DNA from 2 places in the Massilia sp. TSP1-1-2 genome. Region 2 is predicted to be linked to the other one. Evidence: predicted binding sites of a transcription regulator. Region 2 holds the regulator's gene; the other holds the start of a gene.
The links. The regulator sigma-54, encoded in region 2, starts transcription at its own class of promoters, with help from an activator protein. The targets are predictions, from matches to a motif close to TGGCANGNAANCTGCTTT.
Positions count from the first base shown of each region.

Region 1 (7,938 bases), on a different contig from region 2:
GTGCCTGAAGCGATGAAGGCTGGATGGCGCAGGTATGGGCGCGCTTGTGTGCAGAATCGGACCAGATGTGATGCAGCGGTGTTCTGTTTTTGATCGCTGCGCCACATCGTCCTCGCGCAGGCAGGCCAAGGTTACGACAGCGCTGCCATTGGCGCGAATGTGTTGCAATGATGAGCGTAGGTCGGATAAGCGCCAGCGCAATCCGACATGCGTCAACGCGACGCTTGTCGGATTGCGCTAGCGCTTATCCGACCTACGACTGCTGCAACCTTCCCTTTTTGCGACCGCCGCCTGCACGATTTCCATAAAAAAAGACGGCCGAAGCCGTCTTTAAAACCACCTTGTCCGCACCCTCACCCTTTGGGCAGCTTGAACACCCACACCGATCCACCCTGCTCCAAAAAGTTGACCTTCTTGGCCACTTCACCGCCCCACAGGGGCACTGCGCCGCCCCAGCCCGACACCACGGCAATATACTGCTCCCCGCCGTCCTGCCACGTGACCGGCGGCGCGACCACGCCGGAGCCGGTCTGGAACTTCCACAGCTCCTTGCCCGACCTGGCGTCGACCGCCTTCAGAAACCCTTCCGGCGTGCCGTAAAAAACCAGCCCACCGGCGGTGCTCATCACCCCGCCCCACAACGGCGCGGTATTCTTGATCTCCCAGACGATCTTGCCGCTCTTCGGGTCGACCGCGCGCAGCGCGCCGATATAGTCGTCGAAAATCGGCCGGATGGTAAAGCCCGCGCCCAGGAATGCCCCACCCTTCTTGTAGCTGATCGGCTCATTCCAGATATCCATGCCCCACTCGTTGGCCGGCACGTAAAACAGCTTGGTCTGCGGGTTGTACGCCATCGGCATCTGGTTTTTCGCGCCCAGAAACGCCGGTGCCGAGAACACCGTCGAACCCTTCTTGCCGTCAGCGCCCTTGGTCGGGTCGCTCGGACGATTGGCGGCGATGAAATTGGGCCGGCCCGTCTTGAGGTCAATGCTGCTGGCCCAGGTGATTTTTTTTACGAACGAAAAGGCGTTCTGCAGCTTGCCGTTCTTGGCGTCCACGACGTAGAAAAAGCCGTTGCGGTCCGCCTTGCCGCCGTAGCGCTTGCCATCCATGTCGAAGGTGACAAATTCATTGGAGCCGTCAAAGTCCCACGAATCGTTCGGCGTGCCCTGGTACGCCCACTTGATCTTGCCGTCGGCCGGATCAATGGCCACCGTGGACGAGGAAAACAGGTTGTCGCCCGGGCGCAGATGACTGTTCCACGGCGCCGGGTTGCCCGTGCCGAAATACGCCAGGCCGGTGCTCTCGTCATAGGTGCCGCCCATCCAGGTCGAGGCGCCGCCGGTCTTCCACAAGTCGCCCGGCCAGGTTTTGTTGACCGTGCCCGAGACGCCGTTGTCGCTCGCCTTGCCGTCCTTGTCGTACTTGTGGCCCATGTGGCCTTCGACCGTCGGACGCGACCAGACCAGCTGGCCCGTCATTGGGTCGCGCGCTTCGACCCGGCCCACGATGCCGAACTCGCCGCCCGAGACACCCGTCAGCAGCAAGCCCTTGGCGATCAGCGGCGCGGCCGTCATCGAATAGCCGGCCGCGTAGTCGTCGACCTTTTCCTTCCACACCACCGCGCCCGTGGTCTGGTCGAGCGCGACGAGCTGAGCGTCGAGCGTGCCGAAAATGACCAGGTTGCCGTACAGCGCAGCACCCCGGTTGACCACGTCGCAGCATGGCATGATGCCGTCCGGCAGCCGGTGCTCGTACTTCCACAGCTTGGTGCCGGTTTTCAGATCCACGGCAAAGATGCGCGAATACGACGCGGTCACGAACATTTTTCCGTCATGGATCAAGGGCTGCGATTCCTGCCCGCGCTGCTTTTCGCCGCCGAACGACATCGACCAGGCCGGCACCAGCTTGCTCACGTTTTTGGTATTGACGATGGTCAGCGGCGAAAAGCGCTGGCCTTCAGTCCCCATGCCGGACGAGAGCACGCTTTTCGGGTCCTTGGCCGTGTTGACCAGCATGGCGCTGGTGACATTGGTGGCTTGCACCAGCGATGCGGCGGCCATGCCGATCACGACACCCAGTAGTTTTTTCTGCACAATTTCTCTCCTCTTGTATAAATCGGTTTTTATAGTTGGCGCTTGGCCGGCGAATCGGCGCTGAGGATGCGCAATTGCTCATCGGTGAACAGGCGCGAGCGCGTCAGGAAGCGTCGCCCTGTTCCGTTATCAAGTGAAAACATGCCGCCGTTGCCGTCGACCACGTCGATAATCAACTGGGTATGCTCCCAGTATGCAAATTGCTCAAGCCCCATATAGAACGGCGCCCCGTCCAGGTTGCCCAGGTACACATCGGTGTCGCTGATGTTAAATTCGCCTGCCGGGTAACACATGGGCGCGCTGCCGTCGCAGCACCCGCCCGACTGGAAAAACATGAGCGGACCATGCCGCTTGCGCAGCTCGCCGATCATGGCCAGGGCCTGTTCTGTTGCAATCACGCGTGCGAGTGGATGGTCCATGGGGCTCACCTGTCAGAAAAAGCCGAGTGCGTTCGGGCTGTAGCTGACCAGCAGGTTCTTGGTCTGCTGGTAATGGTCGAGCATCATCTTGTGATTCTCGCGCCCGATGCCCGACTGCTTGTAGCCGCCGAAAGCGGCATGCGCCGGATACAGGTGGTAGCAATTGGTCCACACGCGCCCGGCCTGGATGGCGCGGCCCACGCGGAAGGCGCGCGAACCGTCGCGCGTCCACAGCCCGGCGCCGAGACCATACAAGGTATCGTTGGCAATGCGCAGCGCATCGGCTTCATCCTTGAAGGTCGTGACCGACACCACTGGCCCGAAAATTTCTTCCTGGAAGATGCGCATGCTGTTGTCGCCCTTGAACACGGTAGGCTGCACGTAATAGCCGCCTTCCAGGTCGCCCGCCTGCATGTTGCGTTCGCCGCCGGCCAGCAGTTCGGCCCCTTCCTGCTTGCCGATATCCATGTACGACAGGATTTTTTCCAGCTGCTCGTGCGAAGCCTGGGCGCCGATCATGGTCGATGCATCGAGCGGATTGCCCTGCTTGATGGCGGCCACGCGGGCCAGGGCGCGCTCCATGAAGGCTTCATAGATCGATTCTTCAATCAGCACGCGCGACGGGCAGGTGCACACTTCGCCCTGGTTCAGCGCGAACATGGCGAAGCCTTCCAGGCACTTGTCGAAGAATGCGTCGTCGGCGTCCATTACGTCGGCAAAGAAAATGTTCGGCGACTTGCCGCCCAGTTCCAGCGTGACGGGAATCAAGTTTTGCGCCGCGTATTGCATGATCAAGCGGCCGGTGCCGGTTTCGCCGGTAAACGCGATCTTGGCGATGCGCTTGTTGGAAGCGAGCGGTTTACCCGCTTCCAGGCCAAAGCCGTTGACAATGTTGAGCACGCCTGGCGGCAGCAGGTCGCCGATCAGCTCGATCAAGACCAGGATCGACGCCGGGGTCTGCTCGGCCGGTTTCAGCACGACGCAGTTGCCGGCGGCCAGCGCCGGGGCCAGCTTCCACACCGCCATCAAGATCGGAAAGTTCCATGGAATGATCTGCCCGACCACGCCCAGCGGCTCATGGAAGTGGTAAGCGTAGGTTTCATGGTCGATCTGCGCGACCGAGCCTTCCTGGGCGCGGATGCAGCCGGCAAAGTAACGGAAATGGTCGATGGCCAGCGGAATGTCGGCGGCCATGGTTTCGCGGATCGGCTTGCCGTTGTCGATGGTTTCGGCGGTGGCGATCAAGGTCAGGTTCGCCTCCATGCGGTCGGCGATCTTGTTGAGGATGTTGGCGCGCTCGGTTTGCGACGTCTTGCCCCAGGCATCCTTGGCGGCGTGGGCGGCGTCCAGCGCCAGCTCGATATCTTCGGCGCTCGAACGGGCGATTTCGCAAAAAACCTGCCCGGTGATCGGCGTGATGTTGCCGAAATACTCGCCCTTGACCGGCGCCACGAACTTGCCGCCGATGTAATTGTCATAGCGTTGCTTGAATGGATTGGCGACGCCCAGTTTGCTGATGTCCGCGAGATTCATGTCGTCCTCTTTCTGAAGTAGTTGGATTACTGTTGCAGGCAACGGAGTGTGTTGATCACCTGTTCCCTAGCGCAAGCGCCGTGCCAGCGAACGGGACAAAGGGACATTCCAGAGTAGAAGCAGGTCAAAAGGTCCTATTGATCAATCGCAAGGAAGCTGGCGAACTGTTTGTTTTCTGAACACTGCGGCGTGCCACCGGGTGTTGCAATCTGGAGCAGTCAGCGGATCAGTACACCCCAAGGCAATTCGCCAACCGGGATATCCTTCAGCTTGCTGCCACTTGCCGTATCGATCACGCTGACGCTGGCGGAGCGGCCGTTCGCGACGTACAACTTGGCTCCGTCGGGCGTGAGCGCCATGTTCCACGGACGCTTTCCCACCGCAATCGTGGCGCTGACGCGATTGGTCGCCGTATCGATCCGCATCACGGTGCCGTCCGCCCCGTTCGAGACATACACATGCTTGCCATTCGGATGCACGGCAATGCCGTTCGCATTTTTGCCGGCAGGTATGGCCGCGACCGCCGTCCTGGTCGCCATGTCGATCACGTACACGGTGCTGACCATTTCCGCGGCCACATATGCGCGCTGCGAGTCGGCCGAAAAACCGATCCCGCGCGGGCGCAGGCCGACGGCGATCTTGCCCACCTGGCGCCGCAGCGCCACGTCGATGACGTCGACCTGCTCCGCTTCCTCGGCGCTGACCAGCAGCCAGCGACCGTCCGGACTGAACACGGCGTGCTCGGGATTCTTGCCCTCGACCTTGATGTCGGCCAGCTGGCGCCGGCTTGGCGCATCGATCAGCGTCACGCTGTTGCTTTCTTCCACCGCCACGGCCACGTAACGGCCGTCGGCCGACGCGTGCACCCCTTCCGGCGACTTGCCAAGGGGAATTGACGGCTCCGCCGCCCCGCCTGCCGCGTCCAGCACCAGCAGCGCATTGCTGCCCGCATCGGTTACGAACAAGGTCTTGCCGGCCGGGTCGGCGGCGATACCGCGCGGGCGCTTGCCGGCCGCCAGTTCGCGCACCACGGCATCGGTTGCGGTGTCGATCACGCTGACGGTACCGGATTTTTCATTGGGCACATAGGCCAGGGGGCCGGCGGCGGCACTGGCCACAACGATAGTTGCGAGAGAGAACAAAGCGAAGTTTTTCATGGAATCCCTTTCATAAATGAAGGCGCAAGCCGCGCGCGCATGCGGGATTTCATGCAAGCACTGTGCCACTGCAAAATTTTGTGCTGGCAGGTATATTGCTTACGCTGTTGGCACAGACCCGCCGAATGACCGCAAGCGGGCGTACCTCATTATTGGAGACTGCATGAACCACCCATTTCGCCTCAACGCCATCGCCAGCCTGGTGGCTGCCGCGCTCTCGCCGCTGGCCGCTGCCCAGTCGGGCGCCGCCGCGCCGGTCGCCGTCGCCGTCGCTGTTGCCGGCGCGCCGGTCGACGTCGTCGTCGTCAGCGGCAGCCGCATGGAACACGCCAGCTTCGACCTGCCGGCGGCCATCGACGTCATCGACGCGGCCCGCATCGGCGCCGCCCAGATGCGCGTCAACGCCTCGGAAGCCCTGGCCGCCGTGCCCGGACTGGTCGTGCAAAACCGCCAGAACTATGCGCAAGACCTGCAGATTTCCTCGCGCGGCTTTGGCGCCCGCTCCGCCTTTGGCGTGCGCGGCGTGCGCCTGATTGCCGACGGCATCCCGGCCACCATGCCCGACGGCCAGGGCCAGGCGGCCACCTTCAACCTCGACCTGGCCGACCGCATCGAAGTGCTGCGCGGGCCGTTTTCGGCCATTTACGGCAACCACTCGGGCGGCACCATCGCCCTCTTCACGCGCGACGGCAAAGGCCGCCCCAGCGTCGAATCGACCCTGACGGCGGGCAGCTACGGCAGCCGCAAGCTTGACGTCAACGCCCAGGGCGAGAGCGGCGGCATCGGCTACGTGATTGACACCTCGCGCTTTGATACCGACGGCTACCGCAGCCACAGCGCCGCCACGCGCGACCAGGCCTACGCCAAGATGACGCTCGCACCTACGGACGCGAGCCGCCTTGCCGTCACCGCCAGCGCGCTGCGCCAGGACGACACGCAAGACCCGCTCGGCGTCACCTGGGCCACCTTGCAGCGCGACCGGCGCGCCGGCGAAACCGACGCCACCGATACCGCCACGCCCAAGCGCACGCTGGCCGAGCGCTACAACACGCGCAAGAGCATCGACCATCAACAGGCTGGCATCTCGTTCGAGCAGCGCCTGGGCGAGGACCGCGTGCGCCTGATGGCCTACGCCGGCAACCGGCAAGTGATCCAGTACCAGGCGTTTTCGCGCTTTGTCCAGACGCCGGCCACCCAGTCCGGCGGCGTGGTCGATTTCGCGCGCGACTTTCACGGTGCCGACATCAACTGGCTGCACGTGCTGCCGCTGGCGGGCGGCAAGCTCAGTACCACCGTCGGTCTGGACTACGGACGATCGCGCGACCAGCGCCAGGGTTTCGAAAACTTCGTCGGCGCGCAGTTTGGCCTGCAAGGCAAACTGCGTCGCGACGAGACCGATACCGTCTCGAGCATTGACCCGTACGCGCAGGCCGAATGGCAGGGCGGCCCCTGGGTGCTGACGGGCGGACTGCGCCACAGCCGCCTGAAGGTGGCCGTCACCGACCGCTACGCCAGCAATGGCATTGACAGCGGCAGCGTCAACTATCGCCATACTACGCCGGTACTTGGCGCTCTGTACAAGGTCTCGCCGGTCCTGAACGTGTATGCCAGCGCCGCGCGCGGCTTTGAAGCGCCCACGCTCAATGAATTGTTTTACTCGGGCGCCGGGGCGGGTTTCAATTTTGGCCTTCGCCCTGCCACCAGCGTGCATGTGGAAGCCGGCGTCAAAACCTACATCGGCAGCAATACGCGCGTGAACGCGGCCTTGTTCCAGGCCAGAACCGACGACGAACTGGTGGTCGATGTGGCCACTGGCGGGCGCACCAGCTACCGCAACGCCAGCGCCACGCTGCGCCAGGGCGCCGAACTGTCGGTCGACAGCAAGCTGGACGCGGGTTTCAGCAGCCGGGCCGCCATCACGCTGCTGCGCGCCATTTACGCGCAAGGCTTTGGCGCCGTGGCGCAAGGCAGCCGCCTGCCCGGCGTGCCGCGGGCGAACCTGTTCGCAGAACTGGCCTGGAACAGCAGCGGCGGCAATCTTGGGGCAGCCATCGAAACGACTGCCAGCAGCAAGGTGTATGCGGATGACGCCAATCTCGACATCCCGGCGCCGGGCTACGCGGTGCTCAATGCGCGCGTCCAGGCGCAGCAGACGCTGGACGGCTGGCGCCTGAAACAATTCGTGCGCGTGAATAACCTGGCCGGCAAAGCCTACGTCGGCTCGGTCATCGTGGGCGACGCCAACAAGCGCTTCTACGAGGCGGCGCCGGGCCGCAACTGGATGCTCGGTTTCAGCGCCCAGTACAGCTGGCGCTGATTTTTCAAGCGGCTCAATAGTGGTAGCGCGCCCCGAAACGCAGCATGCGGGGCGTGCCCGGTGCGATGAAGCGCGTGTTGGCGTCCGGCGCCGCGCCAAACAGGTTGCGGCCCACGGCGCCAAAACTGGCAAAGCGCCGGTTCAGCAGATTGTCGACGCGCGCGTACAGCTCCCAGTGCTTGGCGCTTTCCCAGCTGGCGCGCACGCTCAACAGGCGGTAGCCGGCCACCCCAAGGCCGGGCAGCAGACCGTCTTCATTTCCCTGTACGACCATGCGCGAAAAAACTTGCGCGTCGGCGCCCACCGTGAACGACTCGCCCAGCATCCATTGCGCGCCCAGCTTGACGCTATGGCGCGGCAAACCGGCCAGCGGCGTGCCCTGCTCCACCGGCACTGCGCGCACACCGGTAAACAGC
Region 1 is NZ_JAFCTU010000010.1:167,563-175,500, forward strand. It holds gene ACP7BV_RS11235 (PQQ-dependent methanol/ethanol family dehydrogenase) at 354-2,063, opposite strand; gene ACP7BV_RS11240 (DUF779 domain-containing protein) at 2,126-2,515, opposite strand; gene adh (aldehyde dehydrogenase) at 2,528-4,048, opposite strand; gene ACP7BV_RS11250 (beta-propeller fold lactonase family protein) at 4,267-5,205, opposite strand; gene ACP7BV_RS11255 (TonB-dependent receptor family protein) at 5,369-7,522, shown strand; gene ACP7BV_RS11260 (TonB-dependent receptor) at 7,536-7,938, opposite strand, start outside.
Region 1: the regulator sigma-54 is predicted to act here: its motif matches at 5,256-5,273, upstream of ACP7BV_RS11250 (beta-propeller fold lactonase family protein).

Region 2 (7,938 bases):
CAGCTGGATGATGAACGGGTCGATCAGATTGGCGTCGGCGGTCAGTGTCAGCAGCACGAAGCCGAATTCGCCGGCCTGCGCCAGGCCCAGGCCGGTGCGAATCGAGGTGCCGTCGGAGGCGCCGAACAGCTTGGCCAGCGCGGCGATCAGCGCGAACTTGACCATTACCGGCCCGCACAGCAAAATCAGCACCAGCCACCAGTTTTCCAGCACCACGCGCACATTGAGCAGCATCCCCACCGTGATGAAAAACAGCCCGAGCAGCACGTCGCGAAACGGCTTGATGTCTTCTTCCACCTGGTGCCGGTACTGGGTTTCGGAAATCAGCATGCCGGCCACGAAAGCGCCCAGCGCCATCGACAGGCCGGCGCGCTCGGTGATCCAGGCCGCGCCCAGCGTGATGAGCAGCAGGTTGAGCATGAACAGCTCCTGCGAGCGGCGCTTGACGACGATGGTGAACCACTTGCGCATGATCTTCTGGCCGATGAACAGCAGCAGCAACAGCACAAAGACCGCCTTCAGGCCCGCCAAGGCCAGCGTGCCCGCCAGTTCGTCGGCCGGTTTGCCCAGCGATGGAATCAGAATGAGCAGCGGCACCACGGCCAGGTCCTGGAACAGCAAGATGCCGATGATCTTGCGGCCATGCGCGCTTTCCAGTTCGAGCCGCTCGGTGAGCATCTTGACGACAATGGCGGTGGACGACATGGCCAGCGCGCCGCCCAGCGCAAAGGCGGCCTGCCACGTGATGCGAATGCTGGCCGGCAGCTGGGTGGCGAGCAGCCACCCGAACAGCATGGTGGCCGCGATCGTGAGCACCACCTGCGCCATGCCCAGCCCGAACACGATGCGGCGCATGGCCATCAGCTGGGAAAGCGAAAACTCCAGGCCGATGGAAAACATCAGGAAGACGACGCCAAATTCGGCCAGCGTTTCGGTGGTATGGTTGTTTTCGGCCAGGCCCAGCGCGTGCGGGCCAATCAGGATGCCAACTGCCAGATAACCGAGCATGGGCGGCAGATGCAGCATGCGGAAGGCGACCACGCCGAGCACCGCACTGCCTAGCAATAAGAGGGTAAGTTCAAGTCCTGAAACCATGCTATGCCGTTGACGTGGAGGGGTAAAACGCTATTTGTTGCGTCTGGCAAGTTTTTTGCTTTCGCAATTCGTTTATACTGCTTCCATGAGTGTAACCGATGAAAAAACAATGCTGAAAGCTTTTGACAAAAACGTCGTCGAGCGCGCCATGGCGATGGCGCGCGAAACGCTGGAAATCGAAACCGACGCCATGCACGCGCTGCAGGACCGGCTGGTCGGCGACGACAGCGTCGGCCAGGCAGTGGCCATGCTGCTCGAATGCGGCGGGCGCGTGGTCGTCTCGGGCATCGGCAAGTCGGGCCACATCGCCCGCAAGATCGCCGCCACGCTCTCGTCCACCGGCACCCCGGCCATGTTTGTCCATCCGGCCGAAGCTGCCCACGGCGACCTGGGCATGGTGACCCCCAAGGACGCCTTTATCGCCATTTCCAATTCCGGCGAAACGGCCGAACTGATGTCGATCCTGCCGATCGTCAAGCGCATGGGCGCGCCGCTGATCGCCATGACGGGCAACCCCAAATCAAGTTTGGCGCTGCTGGCCGACGTGCACCTGGACGTTTCCGTGGCCAAGGAAGCGTGCCCGCTCAATCTGGCGCCAACGGCCAGCACCACCGTCACGCTGGCGCTGGGCGACGCGCTGGCCGTGGCGCTGCTCGACGCGCGCGGCTTCAAGGAAGAAGACTTTGCGCGCTCCCACCCGGGCGGCGCGCTGGGCCGGCGCCTGCTCACCCACGTCAAGGACGTGATGCGCAGCGGCTCGGACGTGCCGATGGTGACGGCCGATGTGCCGCTGGCCGCCGCGCTGCTCGAAATTACCCAAAAGGGCATGGGCATGACCGCCATCGTCGACGCCGACCAGCGTCCAGTGGGCGTGTTCACCGACGGCGACTTGCGCCGCCTGATCGAGAAAGTCCAGGACTTCACCAAGATCACGATCCGCGACGTCATGCATGCCGACCCGCGCCGCGTGCGCCCCGAACAGCTGGCGGTGGACGCGGTGGCCGTCATGGAGCAGTTTCGCATCAACCAGATGCTGGTGGTGGACGACGACGGGCGCCTGGTCGGCGCCCTGCACATCCACGACCTGACGCGCGCAAAGGTAATCTGATGAACCAGCTCGAACACATGCGCCGCGCCGCGGCCGTCAAGGTCATGATCTTCGACGTCGACGGCGTGCTCACCGACGGCAGCCTGACCTACGGCCCGGATGGCGAAACCACCAAGACCTTCAATGTCCTCGACGGCCTGGGCATCCAGCTGCTGCAAAAAAGCGGCGTGGCCACCGCCATCATCAGCGCGCGCGAGTCGCCGATTGTGGTGCGGCGCGCGGCCGACCTGGGCATCATGCATGTCCACCAGGGCATCCACGACAAGCGCATCGCCTTTGCCAGACTGCTGGAAGCGACCGGCTTGACGGCGCAGCAGTGCGGCTATATCGGCGACGACGTGATCGACCTGCCGCTGCTGCTGCAGGTCGGCTTTGCGGTCACCGTGCCCACCGGGCACCCGGAGGTGCAACACCGCGCCCATTACGTCACGCGCGCCGGCGGCGGGCGCGGCGCCGTGCGCGAAGTGTGCGACCTGGTGATGCGCGCGCAGGGCACGTACGAGGCGGCGCTGGCGCCGTATTTCGCGTGACAGGCAAGAATCAGGAATCAGGCCTGCGGGACCCATGCCTGCGGGGCGGGGGCCGCCATGGATAAGCGCACCGCCCATCGCTGGCCGCTGCTGCTGACCATCACGGCGCTCATCTTCTCCGCCTTGGGCAGCTTCTGGCTGGTGCAGGTGATGCAGCGCGGCGACGGCCAGGTCGATCCGGCCGCAGCCGGCAACGAGCCTGACTACATCGTTGAAAAATTCAGTTTCGTGCGCATGACGCCCGAAGGCAAGCCGCGCTACCTGTTCTACGGCGCCAAGCTGACCCACCGTCCGCTGGGCGACGTCTCGGACGTCGAGCAGCCCATGCTGCAAAGTCTGGCGCCCGGCCAGAGTCCAATGACCGTCAAGGCCAACAGCGCGCGCCTGCGGCATGCGGACGACCAGGTCGACCTGTTGGGCAAGGTCGACGTCTTTCGCCCCGCTTCGCCCATGGCGCGCCTGATGCACATGACCACCGAAGCGCTGACCGTGTTTCCGGAAGAAGACCGCATGGAGTCCCGCGTGCGGGTCGACATGGCGCTGGGCGCCAACACCATTACCGGCGTCGGCATGAAGGCCAACAACGCCACGCGCCAGGTGCAGTTTGCCGGCGGTGGCCAGATCATCGTTCCACCCAAGGGCAGTAGAAAATGAAAAAAATAATAGCAATTGCAGTGTTTGGCCTAGTGGCGCTGGGCGCCTCGGCCGAGAAAGCCGACGCCGGCAAGCGCGCGGTAATCGACTACGGCACGCTGCTGGTGGACGAAGTCGCCCAGGTCACCATCGTTACCGGCAACATCGTCGTCACTAAGGGCACGCTGGTGCTGCGCGCTGAAAAAGCGGTGATCAAGACCAGTCCCGAAGAAGACATGCAGGTGACGCTCACGGGCGTGCCCGGCAAGATGGCGACGTTTCGCCAAAAGCGCGACGGCGGCCCCGAGCTGTGGGTCGAAGGCAATGCGCAGCGCATCGAATACGACGAGCGCAGCGGCGTCGTCAAGCTGTTCGGCAGCGCGCATATCCGCCAGATCGAGGGCAGCAACATGACCGACGAAATCAAGAGCGAATTCATTTCGTACGACAGCATGCGCGAGGTATTCACCGCCCGTAACGACGCCAGCGGCGCGAGCAAGCCGGGCGAGGGCCGCGGCCAGCTGATCATCGCGCCGCGCAAGCCGCGCGCCGCGCCGGCGCCAACCGCGCCAACTGCGCCAACGGGGCCGACTGGCACGCCAGCTCCGACGGGCATGCCATGATCGAACCGAAAGCTTGTGGCAGCACGCTGATCGTGCGCGGCCTGCAGAAAAGCTACGGCAAAAAACTGGTCGTGCGCGACGTATCGCTGCAGGTTGAATGCGGCGAGGTAGTCGGCCTGCTGGGGCCCAACGGCGCCGGCAAGACCACCTCGTTCTACATGATCGTGGGCCTGGTGCCGTCGGATGCCGGCTCGATCGACATCAGCGGCGTGGATATCTCCAGCCTGCCGATTCACCGGCGCGCCGCGCTCGGCCTGTCGTACCTGCCGCAGGAAGCGTCGGTGTTTCGGCGCCTGACGGTCGAAGAAAACATCCTCGCCGTGCTGGAACTGCAAAAGGTCAACGGCAAGCGCCTGAGCAAACCAGAACTCAAGGAGCGGCTCGACACGCTGCTGCATGACCTGCAGATCGAAAAGCTGCGCGAGAACCCGGCCATGTCGCTGTCGGGCGGCGAGCGGCGGCGCGTGGAAATCGCGCGTGCGCTGGCCACCAATCCGCGCTTTGTGCTGCTCGACGAACCGTTCGCCGGGGTCGATCCGATCGCCGTGATCGAGATCCAGCGCATCGTGCGGTTCCTGAAGGAGCGCGACATCGGCGTTTTGATCACCGACCACAATGTGCGCGAAACGCTCGGCATTTGCGACCGTGCCTACATCATCAACCAGGGTGCGGTGCTGGCCTCTGGCCGTCCGGACGACATCATCGCAGACGAATCGGTACGCCGCGTTTATCTGGGTGAGCACTTCCGGATGTAAGCAGGTCAAACCGATGAAACAATCCCTGCAACTACGCACCTCGCAGCACCTTGCGCTCACGCCGCAGCTGCAGCAGTCGATCCGCCTGCTGCAGTTGTCCACGCTCGAACTGCACCAGGAACTCGAACAGCTCCTGACCGACAATCCGCTGCTCGAACGGCTTGACGATCCGCTCGACCATTCGGTGCGCCTGCTGGCCGACGGCGCCATCGGCAGCAGCGCCACGCCGGCCGAGGCGCCGCCCGAACCGGGCGCGCAGGATGCACCGGCGCCGGCCGAAGGCCAAAGCGCCGATGCACCCGAGGGGGAAGCTGCCAGCAACAACGACAACAACAACGACAACGACGGCGAGTGGGGTGACCTGGGCCGCGCCAAGAGCAGCGACGACGAAGATTCGCGCCCGCAGCTCGAGGGCAGCGCGACCACCCTGCGCGAGCATCTGATGGAACAGATGCGCGTGCTGGTGCTCGAAGTGCGCGACCGCGCGCTGGTCGAACTGATCGTCGACGCGCTCGACGACAACGGCTACCTGACCGAGACGCTGGAAGAAATCCATGCGCGCATGCCCGAAGAACTCGAGATCGATTTCGATGAATTCAAGACCGCGCTGTCGCTGCTGCAAAGTTTTGATCCGGTCGGCGTGGGCGCGCGCAATGCGTCCGAGTGCCTGGCGCTGCAGATTCGCGCCATGCGCGGCGTGCCGCTGGTGACGCGCCGCATGGCGCTGGCCATCGTCGAAAAGCACCTGACCTGGTTCGCCCAGCGTGAATTCAACAAGCTGAAAAAAGCGCTCGACTGCGACGACGAAGACTTGCGCGAGGCGCAGACCATCATCCGCCGCTGCAATCCGCACCCGGGCGCCGTGTTCGCCTCCGATGTGTCGGACTTCGTGGTCCCGGACGTGATTGTGCGCAAGGCCAAGGGCGGCTGGTCGGTCTCGCTCAACAACGACGTGATGCCGCGCCTGCGCGTGAACAATATGTACGCGAGCCTGCTCAAGCAGGGCAAGGGCGAAGGCCAGATGGGCGCCCAGTTGCAGGAAGCGAAGTGGCTGATCAAAAACATGCGCCAGCGCTTCGACACCATCTTGCGTGTCTCCGAGGCTATTGTTGAGCGCCAGCGCAATTTCTTCAGCCATGGCGCGGTAGCCATGCGTCCCCTTGTGCTGCGCGAAATAGCTGATACACTTGGTCTACACGAGAGTACTATTTCTCGTGTAACAACTCAGAAATTCATGCTGACCCCGCATGGCATGTTTGAGTTGAAATACTTTTTCGGTAGCCATGTCGCCACCGAAGCGGGGGGAGAAGCATCTTCCACGGCGATTCGTGCACTCATCGTGCAATTGACAGGAGCAGAAGACCCTAAAAATCCATTATCCGATAGTAAGATTGCGGACATGCTGGGGGAACAGGGTATGGTCATCGCTCGCCGCACCGTTGCCAAGTACCGCGAAGCGCTCAAAATCCCGCCCGTCAGCCTCAGGAAGTGTCTGTAATCGGCATTTTTATGCCGTTCCTCTGCGCGCCGCGCACGAACGGAAAGTGACACCATTATTAGGAGTGTGTATGAATCTCACAATTAGCGGACATCATCTCGAAGTGACCCCAGCCATCCGTGAATACGTACAAACCAAGCTCGAGCGCGTCAAGCGCCATTTCGATCACGTGATTGATATTGCCGTGATCCTCACCGTGGATAACCTGACTGAAAAAGAAAAACGACAAAAGGCTGAAATCAACCTTCGCCTGTCGGGCAAGACCGTGTATGTAGAAAGCCTGTCGCATGACCTGTACGCCGCTATCGACACCCTGATCGACAAGCTCGACCGTCAAGTCATGAAGTACAAGGACAAGGTCCAGGACCATAATCACCAGGCCATCAAGCACCTGCCTGAAGAAGAACTCCCTGAAGCCATCTAAGGCCCGGGATTCTTGACACGAGGGCGCCTGCGGCGCCCTTTTTGCATCTGCGGAGGCTAAAATATGGGTCTATCCATTTATTGTCAGCCTTCCATGAGCGAATACGTCCAGACCCGCGTTGCCAACCGTACCGGCATCATCACCCTCGACCGTCCCAAAGCGCTTAATTCGCTGTCGCTGCAGATGGTGCGCGACTTGACGGCGGTGCTGCAGGCCTGGCGCGCGGATGACGCCGTCGATGCGGTCGTGCTTGGCAGCAGCAGCCCCAAGGCGCTGTGCGCCGGCGGCGACATCCGTTTTTTCCATGAGGTGGGCGGCAAGAGCCCGATGGGCGGCAGTGCCTTGCTGGAAGACTTTTTTACCGAAGAATACGCGCTCAATCACCTGATCCATTTCTATCCCAAGCCCTACGTGGCGCTGATGGACGGCGTGGTCATGGGCGGCGGGATGGGCATTGCGCAGGGCGGGCCCGACTGCCGTATCCGCATCGTCACCGAAAAAACCAAGATGGCGATGCCGGAAGTAAACATCGGCTTGTTTCCGGACGTGGGCGGCAGCTACTTTTTGTCGCGCGCGCCTGGCCAGCTGGGCAACTACCTGGGCCTGACCGGACTGACGGTCGGCGCGGCCGACGCCCTGTACGCGGGGTTGGCCGACGTGTTCGTGCCGCAAGAGCAGATGGCCGCGCTGGCCGCACGCATCGACAGCACGCCCGGGGCCGAGCTGCGCGCCATGATCGCAGATTTTGCCGCGCCGTATGCGGGGTTCGCCGGCGCCAGTGAACTGGAAGCGCAGCGCAGCCGGATCGACCACCATTTCAGTGCGCCAAGCGTGGCGGCCATCATGCAATCGCTGGCGGGGGACAGCGACGTCTTTGCGCAAAGAGCCCATGCGGCCATGGCCCAGCGCTCGCCGCTGATGATGTGCGTGACGCGCGAACTGCTGCGCCGCGGTGCCGGGCTCGACGTTTCCAGCTGCCTGCGCATGGAGCGCACCTTGGTGCGCCACAATTTTGAGCATGGCGAAGTGCTGGAGGGCGTGCGCGCGCTGGTCATCGACAAGGATAATGCGCCGCAATGGAATCCGCGCACGCTGGACGAAGTGAGTGGTGAGATGGTCGAACGCTTTTTTACGCCGGTGTGGCCGGCTGGCGCGCACCCGCTGCGGCATTTGCAAGGGTGATGCTGTAAAGACACGGCAATGTCGGCGTTTTCCACGCAATTTCGCCGCTAGGGTTGAACCTGAATCAGCTCGCTAAGGAACCAAAGTGGT
Region 2 is NZ_JAFCTU010000008.1:7,073-15,010, forward strand. It holds gene ACP7BV_RS08740 (monovalent cation:proton antiporter-2 (CPA2) family protein) at 1-1,095, opposite strand, end outside; gene ACP7BV_RS08745 (KpsF/GutQ family sugar-phosphate isomerase) at 1,181-2,203, shown strand; gene ACP7BV_RS08750 (KdsC family phosphatase) at 2,203-2,733, shown strand; gene lptC (LPS export ABC transporter periplasmic protein LptC) at 2,791-3,387, shown strand; gene lptA (lipopolysaccharide transport periplasmic protein LptA) at 3,384-3,989, shown strand; gene lptB (LPS export ABC transporter ATP-binding protein) at 3,986-4,744, shown strand; gene ACP7BV_RS08770 (RNA polymerase factor sigma-54) at 4,758-6,242, shown strand; gene hpf (ribosome hibernation-promoting factor, HPF/YfiA family) at 6,313-6,666, shown strand; gene ACP7BV_RS08780 (enoyl-CoA hydratase/isomerase family protein) at 6,760-7,848, shown strand.